DNA from 2 places in the Alteromonas sp. CH_MED4-4 genome. Region 1 is predicted to be linked to the other one. Evidence: predicted binding sites of a transcription regulator. Region 1 holds the regulator's gene; the other holds the start of a gene.
The links. The regulator sigma-54, encoded in region 1, starts transcription at its own class of promoters, with help from an activator protein. The targets are predictions, from matches to a motif close to GTTGGCACGNNNNTNGNNT.
Positions count from the first base shown of each region.

Region 2: the regulator sigma-54 is predicted to act here: its motif matches at 1,883-1,901, upstream of fliE (flagellar hook-basal body complex protein FliE).

Region 1 covers NZ_JAYMEU010000013.1:53,662-57,879, reverse strand. The annotation lists gene lptC (LPS export ABC transporter periplasmic protein LptC) at 1-437, shown strand, start outside; gene lptA (lipopolysaccharide transport periplasmic protein LptA) at 406-960, shown strand; gene lptB (LPS export ABC transporter ATP-binding protein) at 963-1,688, shown strand; gene WA381_RS10845 (RNA polymerase factor sigma-54) at 1,762-3,243, shown strand; gene hpf (ribosome hibernation promoting factor) at 3,274-3,561, shown strand; gene ptsN (PTS IIA-like nitrogen regulatory protein PtsN) at 3,575-4,018, shown strand; gene rapZ (RNase adapter RapZ) at 4,103-4,218, shown strand, end outside.
Region 2 covers NZ_JAYMEU010000002.1:184,060-188,277, reverse strand. The annotation lists gene fliF (flagellar basal-body MS-ring/collar protein FliF) at 1-1,468, opposite strand, end outside; gene fliE (flagellar hook-basal body complex protein FliE) at 1,481-1,816, opposite strand; gene WA381_RS02335 (sigma-54-dependent transcriptional regulator) at 2,058-3,395, opposite strand; gene WA381_RS02330 (sensor histidine kinase) at 3,412-4,218, opposite strand, start outside.

The DNA.
Region 1 (4,218 bases):
ACAAAGCAAAAAATCTAACCACTACGCTGTACAATCAAGACGGTGAGTTAAATCACAAAGTATTTGCAGAGTCGATGGAGCATTACGACCAGCTTGGCTTTGTATTGTTTCAGCAACCTAAATACACCCTTTATACAGAAAACGCGTCATCACCATGGGTGGTAACCGCTGATGAAGGTACACTATACAATAACGAGCTAATCCAGCTGGAAAACCAAGTTAATATTGAGAACCAAACTGGCGATGACTTTGTCAGAAGTATATCGACCGAGTACATTCAAATTAATTTAGAGACCAAGCAAATGACATCTGACCAACCCGTTGAAATACTGGGCACCCAATATGTCATTTTAAGTAATGGGTTTAACGCGAATTTACGCACACAAGAATACGAGCTTTTAGATCATGTACAAACCACTTATTCCCCTAGCAACTAGTTTATTGCTTGCCATCGCTAGCGGTGCGGTACACGCCAGTGAAGATGATTTTTCGCAGCCCATAAAAATAGGCTCGAACACCCAGTTTATCGACGGTAAAAATAAAACCGCGTTGTACAAAGACGACGTACTCATAACTCAAGGCTCTTTGGTTATTGAAGCTGACGAAGTGGAAGTAATTGCCACTGACGGTGGTGGTCGTGAAATATTTATTGCTAGAGGAAAGCCTGCAAGCTATTCCCAGCAATTGGAAGACGGCACGCCAGTTTCGGCAAAAGCTAATGAAATACGCTATGAAGTGGTGAACCGAACGATTTCTCTTGCCGGAAACGCAGAGTTGAAACAAGACACCAGTAAAGTACAGGGTGACAACATCACGTTCGATATGATTACCGAGCAATTGCTAGCGACTGGCGGCGCAGGTAAGGATGGTGAGGGTCGAGTGACTACAGTATTCACACCTGAGACCATTCGCAAAACTTCGTCTAAGAAAGACAAAAAAGACAACGAGGGCAATGAATAGCAATGGCAACTTTGAGCGCTAAAAATCTTGCTAAGGCTTACAAGTCAAGACAGGTTGTTCGAGATGTAAGTCTGTCTGTCTCAACGGGTCAAATTGTTGGTCTTCTTGGCCCAAATGGCGCTGGTAAGACCACCACATTCTACATGATTGTTGGTTTAGTGAATCTGGATAAAGGCAAGATTGAAATCGACGACAATGAGCTAACTCATCAGCCCATGCACGAGCGTGCACGCCGCGGAATTGGCTACCTACCGCAGGAAGCCTCTATTTTCAGAAAGCTCACAGTGCATGAAAATATCATGGCCATTTTGCAAACCCGTAAAGATTTAAATTCACAACAGCAAGAAGAAGAAGCAGATGCGCTACTTGATGAATTTAATATTAACCATATACGTAATAGTACTGGGATGAGTTTGTCAGGGGGCGAACGCCGTCGCGTTGAGATTGCCCGCGCTCTGGCAGCAAAACCGCAATTTATTTTGTTAGACGAACCATTTGCTGGTGTTGATCCAATATCAGTTAATGATATAAAGAAGATAATACAACATCTTCGCGATAGGGGTATTGGAATCCTTATCACGGACCATAACGTACGAGAGACATTGGATGTTTGTGAAAAGGCGTACATTGTGAGTCATGGCGAGCTTATTGCGCAAGGAACGGCGGAACAGGTTTTAAGTAATCAAAAAGTAAGGGATGTATACCTAGGCGAACAATTCAGGCTATAGTTAATGTAACCGAATTGTCATTTTTCAGTTTCGCTCTGGTATATTCAATTTAGAGCATTTAAATAAGACGTAGATGAAACCATCTTTACAGCTAAAATTTAGCCAACAACTTACCATGACACCACAGCTTCAGCAGGCCATTAAACTGCTGCAGCTTTCTACACTTGATCTTCAACAAGAGATCCAAGAAGCGCTCGATTCTAATCCGCTATTAGAAGTTGAAGAAGGTAACGACGAGCCGCAACTAGAAAAGAACAATATCGACAACGATGACAGCGGCTCTGAGGCCACTGCTTCTGCATCTAGTGACACATTAGAAGCCGGCGATGCACTTGAGAAAAACGATCTTCCCGATGAGCTGCCAATCGACAGTACGTGGGATGAATACTACTCTGCTTCATCTTCGCCTGCTCCGGGTCCATCCAATGACGACGAGCAAATCTTCCAAGGAGAGACTACTGAAGATATTCAAGAGCACCTTCTTTGGCAAATGCGCCTTACCCATTTCTCGGATACCGATCGCGCAATCGCTACAGCAATCATCGACTCTATTGACGAGTCAGGTTATTTAACCGTTACCCTTGACGATATTTTAGAAGCGGTTAACGATGATGATATGGAAGAGCCGATTGAAATGGACGAAATAGAATGTGTGCTTAAGCGCATTCAGATGTTCGACCCTATTGGTTCTGGCTCTCGCTCTCCACAAGAATGTTTGATGGTGCAATTGCGCCAGTTTTCAGAAGACACACCGTGGCTTGCTGAAGCAAAGCAACTGATTGAAGAGTACTCTGACTTACTGAGCAGCAAAGACTATCGTACGCTTATGCGTAAAAGCCGATTGAAAGAAGATCAGCTACGCGAGGCAATGCGTTTGCTGCAAACCTTGAATCCTCGCCCAGGTAGTGCTTTAGTTACTAAAGAGCCTGAGTACGTTATTCCTGATGTCTCAGTAACCAAGAAAAATGGCCGTTGGGTGGTTGAGCTGAACCCCGACAGTCTGCCTAAGTTAAGCGTAAATCAACAATACGCAGCAATGAGTCGCCGTGCCAAGAATAGTAGCGATTCACAATTCATCCGCTCACACATGCAAGAGGCTAAGTGGTTCATAAAGAGCCTTGAATCTCGTAACGAAACCTTAATGAAGGTTGCAAACTGCATTGTGCAGCAGCAAATGGGCTTTTTTGAGCACGGCCCGGAAATGATGAAACCAATGGTGCTAAATGATGTCGCAGAAATGGTAGATATGCACGAATCCACTATTTCGCGAGTGACAACGCAAAAGTACATGCATACGCCACGTGGAATCTTCGAATTGAAGTATTTCTTCTCAAGCCACGTTGCAACAGAGTCTGGTGGTGAATGTTCATCTACAGCGATTCGTGCATTGATCAAGAAATTAGTGGCCGCTGAAAAGCCTAGCAAGCCGCTAAGTGATAGCAAGATTGCTTCATTGTTGGCCGAACAAGGCATTAAAGTTGCCCGGCGAACAATAGCAAAGTACCGGGAATCGTTGTCGATCCCGCCGTCGAACCAACGCAAAAGCCTTATTTAATCGGGCTTAATAATATAAGGAAGACGAAATATGCAAATCAACCTTACTGGTCATCATGTCGAAATCACCGACTCTTTGCGTAATTATGTCGATACGAAGTTCAGCAAACTTGAACGTCACTTTGATCACATTTCTAATGTGCATGTCATCCTGAACGTTGAAAAATTAAATCAAAAAGCCGAAGCGACCGTTCATTTAAGTGGCGCTGAAGTATTCGCATCCTCAGAAAATACCGACATGTATGCGGCGATTGACAGCATGGTTGATAAACTCGACCGGCAGGTAATCAAGCATAAGGAAAAACTGAAAAAACATTAGTAGTTAATTAAGCATGGATATACAAGCCATCGTAAGTCTGGACCGCACCGAGTGTGCGGTTCAGTGTAATAGTAAAAAGCGAATTCTTGAGATCATCGCTGATATCGCTGCCAAGCAAAACGAGAACATTGATCAGGCAACGGTACTTAACAGTTTGATGGCTCGAGAGCGTATGGGTAGTACAGGCATTGGCAATGGTATCGCCCTGCCCCACGGGCGCCTGCCGGGCCTTGAGAAAGTGATTGCCATTGTTGTAACCAGCACGCCAGCAATCGACTTTGACGCCCTTGACGAGAAACCCGTAGACATCTTTTTTGCGCTACTCGTTCCCGAGGAACAGACCGAAGGACACCTTCAAACGCTGGCCACCGTGGCTGGTAAACTAAGCGACAAAGAAACGATTAAAGCAATACGTCGCGCAACGACAAGCGACGATATTCTATCTGCATTAAGTTAAACATTAAGCGCCTATTAACCGTTTAGTAGGCGCCTAATTCAACAACGCGTATGTGATAAAACCAGAGTATTAGGGAGAAAGTAGGTGAAGCTGATAATAATCAGTGGTCGTTCGGGGTCTGGTAAGTCTGTCGCACTTCGCGCATTGGAAGATTTAGGTTATTACTGTGTTGATAATATCCCGGTAAACTTACTTCCCAC
Region 2 (4,218 bases), on a different contig from region 1:
CGTCGTTCGACTCATCAGGATTAATAAGACGACGTAGCATAGGACGAATCACGAAGATGATAAGCACTATTATAACCAAGCCACCAACAACTAGCTTAAGAATTGGTAGAAATCCGGGCTGCTCCCAAATAGGCGCGTCTTCAATTTCCCCTGCGTCCATCCGAGTAAAGGGCACGCTTACAACTTCTAACGAATCACCACGGGTAACGTCAAAGCCAATGCCGCCCTGTAAAAGCCTACGTATGTTGAGAATCTCTTCTTGTTTACGCGGTGTTGGCGTCATCGCACCGTCTTCACCCGCAACTTGGGTATAGTCCACCGCCACAGATACACTTAATCTGCGAATAACCCCTGTCTGTTTCTTGGTATGACTGATAGTGGTATCAAGTTCGTAGTTGCGCGTAGACTCTTTTGCTGTGCGCCCAGGCATAGTTTGTTGACTGCCGCCCACTGCATTTTCTGGAATATTAGAATCTAATGGAGGTTGATTAGACAGTGCACCAGGAATACCGCCAACACCGCCACCTACGCTGTTTTCTTCCATGATCATCTCACTGCGAACCGCAGGTAAATCAGGGTTGTAGCTACGCTGTGTTTGTTCCATAGCTGTAAAGTCCATGGTAACGTCAGCTTGTGCTGTGTAGTTACCTATGCCCAATACTGGAATCAGTATCGCGTCAATTTTTTCTAAGTACTCTTGCTCACGCTGGCGCTCAATCTCGTATTCTTTTCTGGCACGAGCACTCATAGAATCTTGAGAGCCTGAGTTAAGCAGACGACCATTGCTGTCTGTTACGGTTACCTTAGACGGCTCCATGTTTTGCACTGCAGACGCCACAATATCGACAACAGCATCAACCTCTTCACCTGCAATAACGGCACCGCGCTTAGCCGTTAGCACAACGGTTGCCGACGCTTTCTTCTCTCTTCGCGCAAATACGTTCTCTTTAGGCATAGCTAACAAGACACGGGCTTTTTGAATGCTTGCGATATCTTCGATAGTGGCCGCGATTTGTTGCTCGCGGGCGTGTTTTAGACGTTCCATCTCAACACGCTGGCTCACGCCAAACCCCATATCCTGCATAATGATATCGGTACCGGCATCAGAGACCTTAGTTAACCCTTGGCGGGTCATGCCTAAACGAATATTTTGGAATTCGTCACTTCTTACGTAAACAATATTGCCTTCAAGCTTATAGTCGATTTGGTTCGCATCCATATAATCGAGGGTTTCAATAAGCTCTTGGGTTTCCATTTTCGCAAGTGGACGGTAATCAGGTTCTTGCGACCAGATAAGAATAAAAATAGCGATGGCGACGCAGATTACCAAAACAACCACAAGGGCCATTTGGCGCATCATATCTGCGCTACCTAAAGTGTCCATAAAACCAGATTTGTTTTCTGGCTCATTGTCCACTGCTTGATTTTGATCAGGAACCGTAAGGTTTGTACCTGTAGCTTCAGCCATAACCTACTCCACCTACACCGGCATATTCATTATTGTTTTATAGGCTTCAAGTACTTTGTTACGTACTTGAACAGTGGCTTCAAAAGCAATGCCCGCCTTTTCTTTCGTCAGCATAACTTGAGCTAGGCTTAAGTTAGGGTCGCCCATTTCAAAACGCTGCTGCGCGTCTTTTGATTCGAGCTGCATGCCGTTTACACCATCTACCGCATTCTTTAGCATGGTCGAGAAATCACTTGCCGAGCTATTAACTTCACTAAGCGGCTGCTGTTGAGGCTCATTAACTTGAAGACGAGTTTGCCCAATCATGTTCTGCATTTCTTGATACAAACTATTGGCTTTAACGTCCATAACCACTCCTAGTGCTTTTTCGAGACCGCCTGAACATCGGCGTATAACTTATGTATAGAGGGGATTTAGCAAAGGGCTTGCCAACTTTAAAAAGCTATACATATCAATAAGATAAATCAAAAATAAGAGGGTTAGCCAAATTTATGGCGTTTGACTTAGTGTGAGCAACAAAAAACCGCCGCCTTCTTTACTACAGAGGCGACGGATAAGGACGAGGAAACCGAAAGTGTAGAAAGCGACCTTATGCGGGCACTTCAATACCGTCTTCGCGCATGCGCGCTAATTTGTAACGAAGGGTTCTTGGACTAATGCCGAGCTTTTCTGCCACATCTTTACGCTTGCCGTTACACGACACCAATGTATCGAGGATAATTTGATGTTCTTGGTAGCGCAGCTCAGACCCTAACCTATTTTCTTCAACATGCTCTTGCAGTGTTTCAACAGGTGCCGTCATGTCTTCGTCAATCATTAAATCGCCAGCATCTATTTCATTGTTCTCACAAAGAATAAGCGCTCGCTGAACCACGTTCTCTAGCTCTCGAACGTTTCCTGGCCAGCTGTATTGGGACAATTTATTGCGCGCTGCAGCACTTAATCTGATAGTACCCAAGCCCTGTGAACTGGCGTGACGCTGAACAAGGTGCTCGGCAAGCGGAACAATGTCTCCTGGGCGTTCCGATAGCGGGCGCCACCCAATAGGGAATACATTTAAGCGATAGTACAAATCTTCTCTGAACTCTCCCGCATCCGCTGCTTTTCTCAAATCTCGGTTACTTGTAGCAATAACACGGACGTTGAGCTTAACGGTTTTACGTCCGCCAAGACGCTCTACTTCGCGCTCTTGTAACACGCGTAGCAGTTTAGCTTGAAGCGCCAAATCCATCTCGGTTATTTCATCAAGTAACAGCGTACCGCCTTGGGCTTGTTCAAATTTACCCGGGCAAGCCTGAATAGCGCCGGTGAACGCACCTTTTTCGTAACCAAACAAGGTCGCTTCTAGCATGTTCTCTGGTATGGCTGCACAGTTGATGGCGACAAATGGCGCATCGCTTCGCGGCGACTGATCGTGAATATAGCGAGACAGCACTTCTTTACCCGAACCGCTTGGTCCCATTACCATCACAGTGGCGTCGGACTTCGCGACTTTGCGAGAGAGCTCAAGTAACTTCAAGCTTGAAGGGTCAGCAACAATAGGCGTGCGTGACTCTATTTTTTGAGCCGGCGCGTAGCGTCCCACTAAATTAAGCAGTACTTCTGGGGCAAACGGTTTTGATAGATAGTCTGTAGCGCCATCGCGCATTGCCTGCACGGCATCATCAATAGTGGCATAGGCTGTCATCAATAGCACCGGCATATTGGGGTACTTGGTTTTGATACTCTTAAGTAGCGTTAAACCGCTCATTTCGCCCATTTGAATATCGCTTACCACTAAATCGACGGAGCGCGAAGACAGTACCATTAACGCTTCTTCAGCACAATCAGCGGCAACAACCTCATAGTTACCTAACAGAAGGGTGTCTAGGAGTGCTTCGCGTAATCCTGCGTCATCTTCAACAATTAAAATGGTAGTTTTAGACATTATTCTCTCCTATGACCTACGCAACATGCGTCAATGTTTGTGAAGATTGAGCGTTCACCACACACGGCAAAGACACACTAAAGCACGCCCCACCTTCTGGCATATTTGATACGCTAAGCAAACCGTTGTGGGCGTTTACGACGGATTTAACCACCGCAAGTCCAAGACCCGTGCCATGAGTTTTAGTTGTGAAAAACGGTTCAAAAATTTTGTTTTTGAGTTTATCCGGTACGCCAGGACCTTTATCTATAATGGCCACTTGCAAACGTTCATCAGACACTGCAGTTTCTACGTGCACGCACTCCCCTTTCGGAGTAACTTGGCTCGCATTGTGAACAAGGTTTAATAACGCGCCCTGAAGCGCTGTAAGATTGCCGGTGATAGATACGTTTTTATCGAAGCCGCTAAAAGTTAGCGTTTGCTGTGCTTGAGCCGTCATGGTTTGGGCACTGCCTTCAATTGAAGTAAACAACTCTCCCAAGCTAATTTGGCTGACCACTTGTTCTTCCCCTGACTTAGCGAAAAGCAGCATGTCGTTAACCTGACTCTCTAGCTCTTTAAGCCTGTCAGTTAGCTTGTTTGCAAATTGAGTTTGTGCTTCTTGTCCCAAGCCTTTGCGCGTTAAATTAGACGCATAGAGCATGGCCGCAGAGAGAGGCGTACGAATTTGGTGAGCAAGGGATGCCACCATTTTTCCGAGAGAAGACAGGCGCTGCATATGACTCACGCGTGCTTGCAGCTGCCGCGTTTCGGTTAAGTCGGTAATAACAATTAATTGCCCAGGCTCATTTTCTAATGGCGTGATAGAAAGCTTCACTCGGCG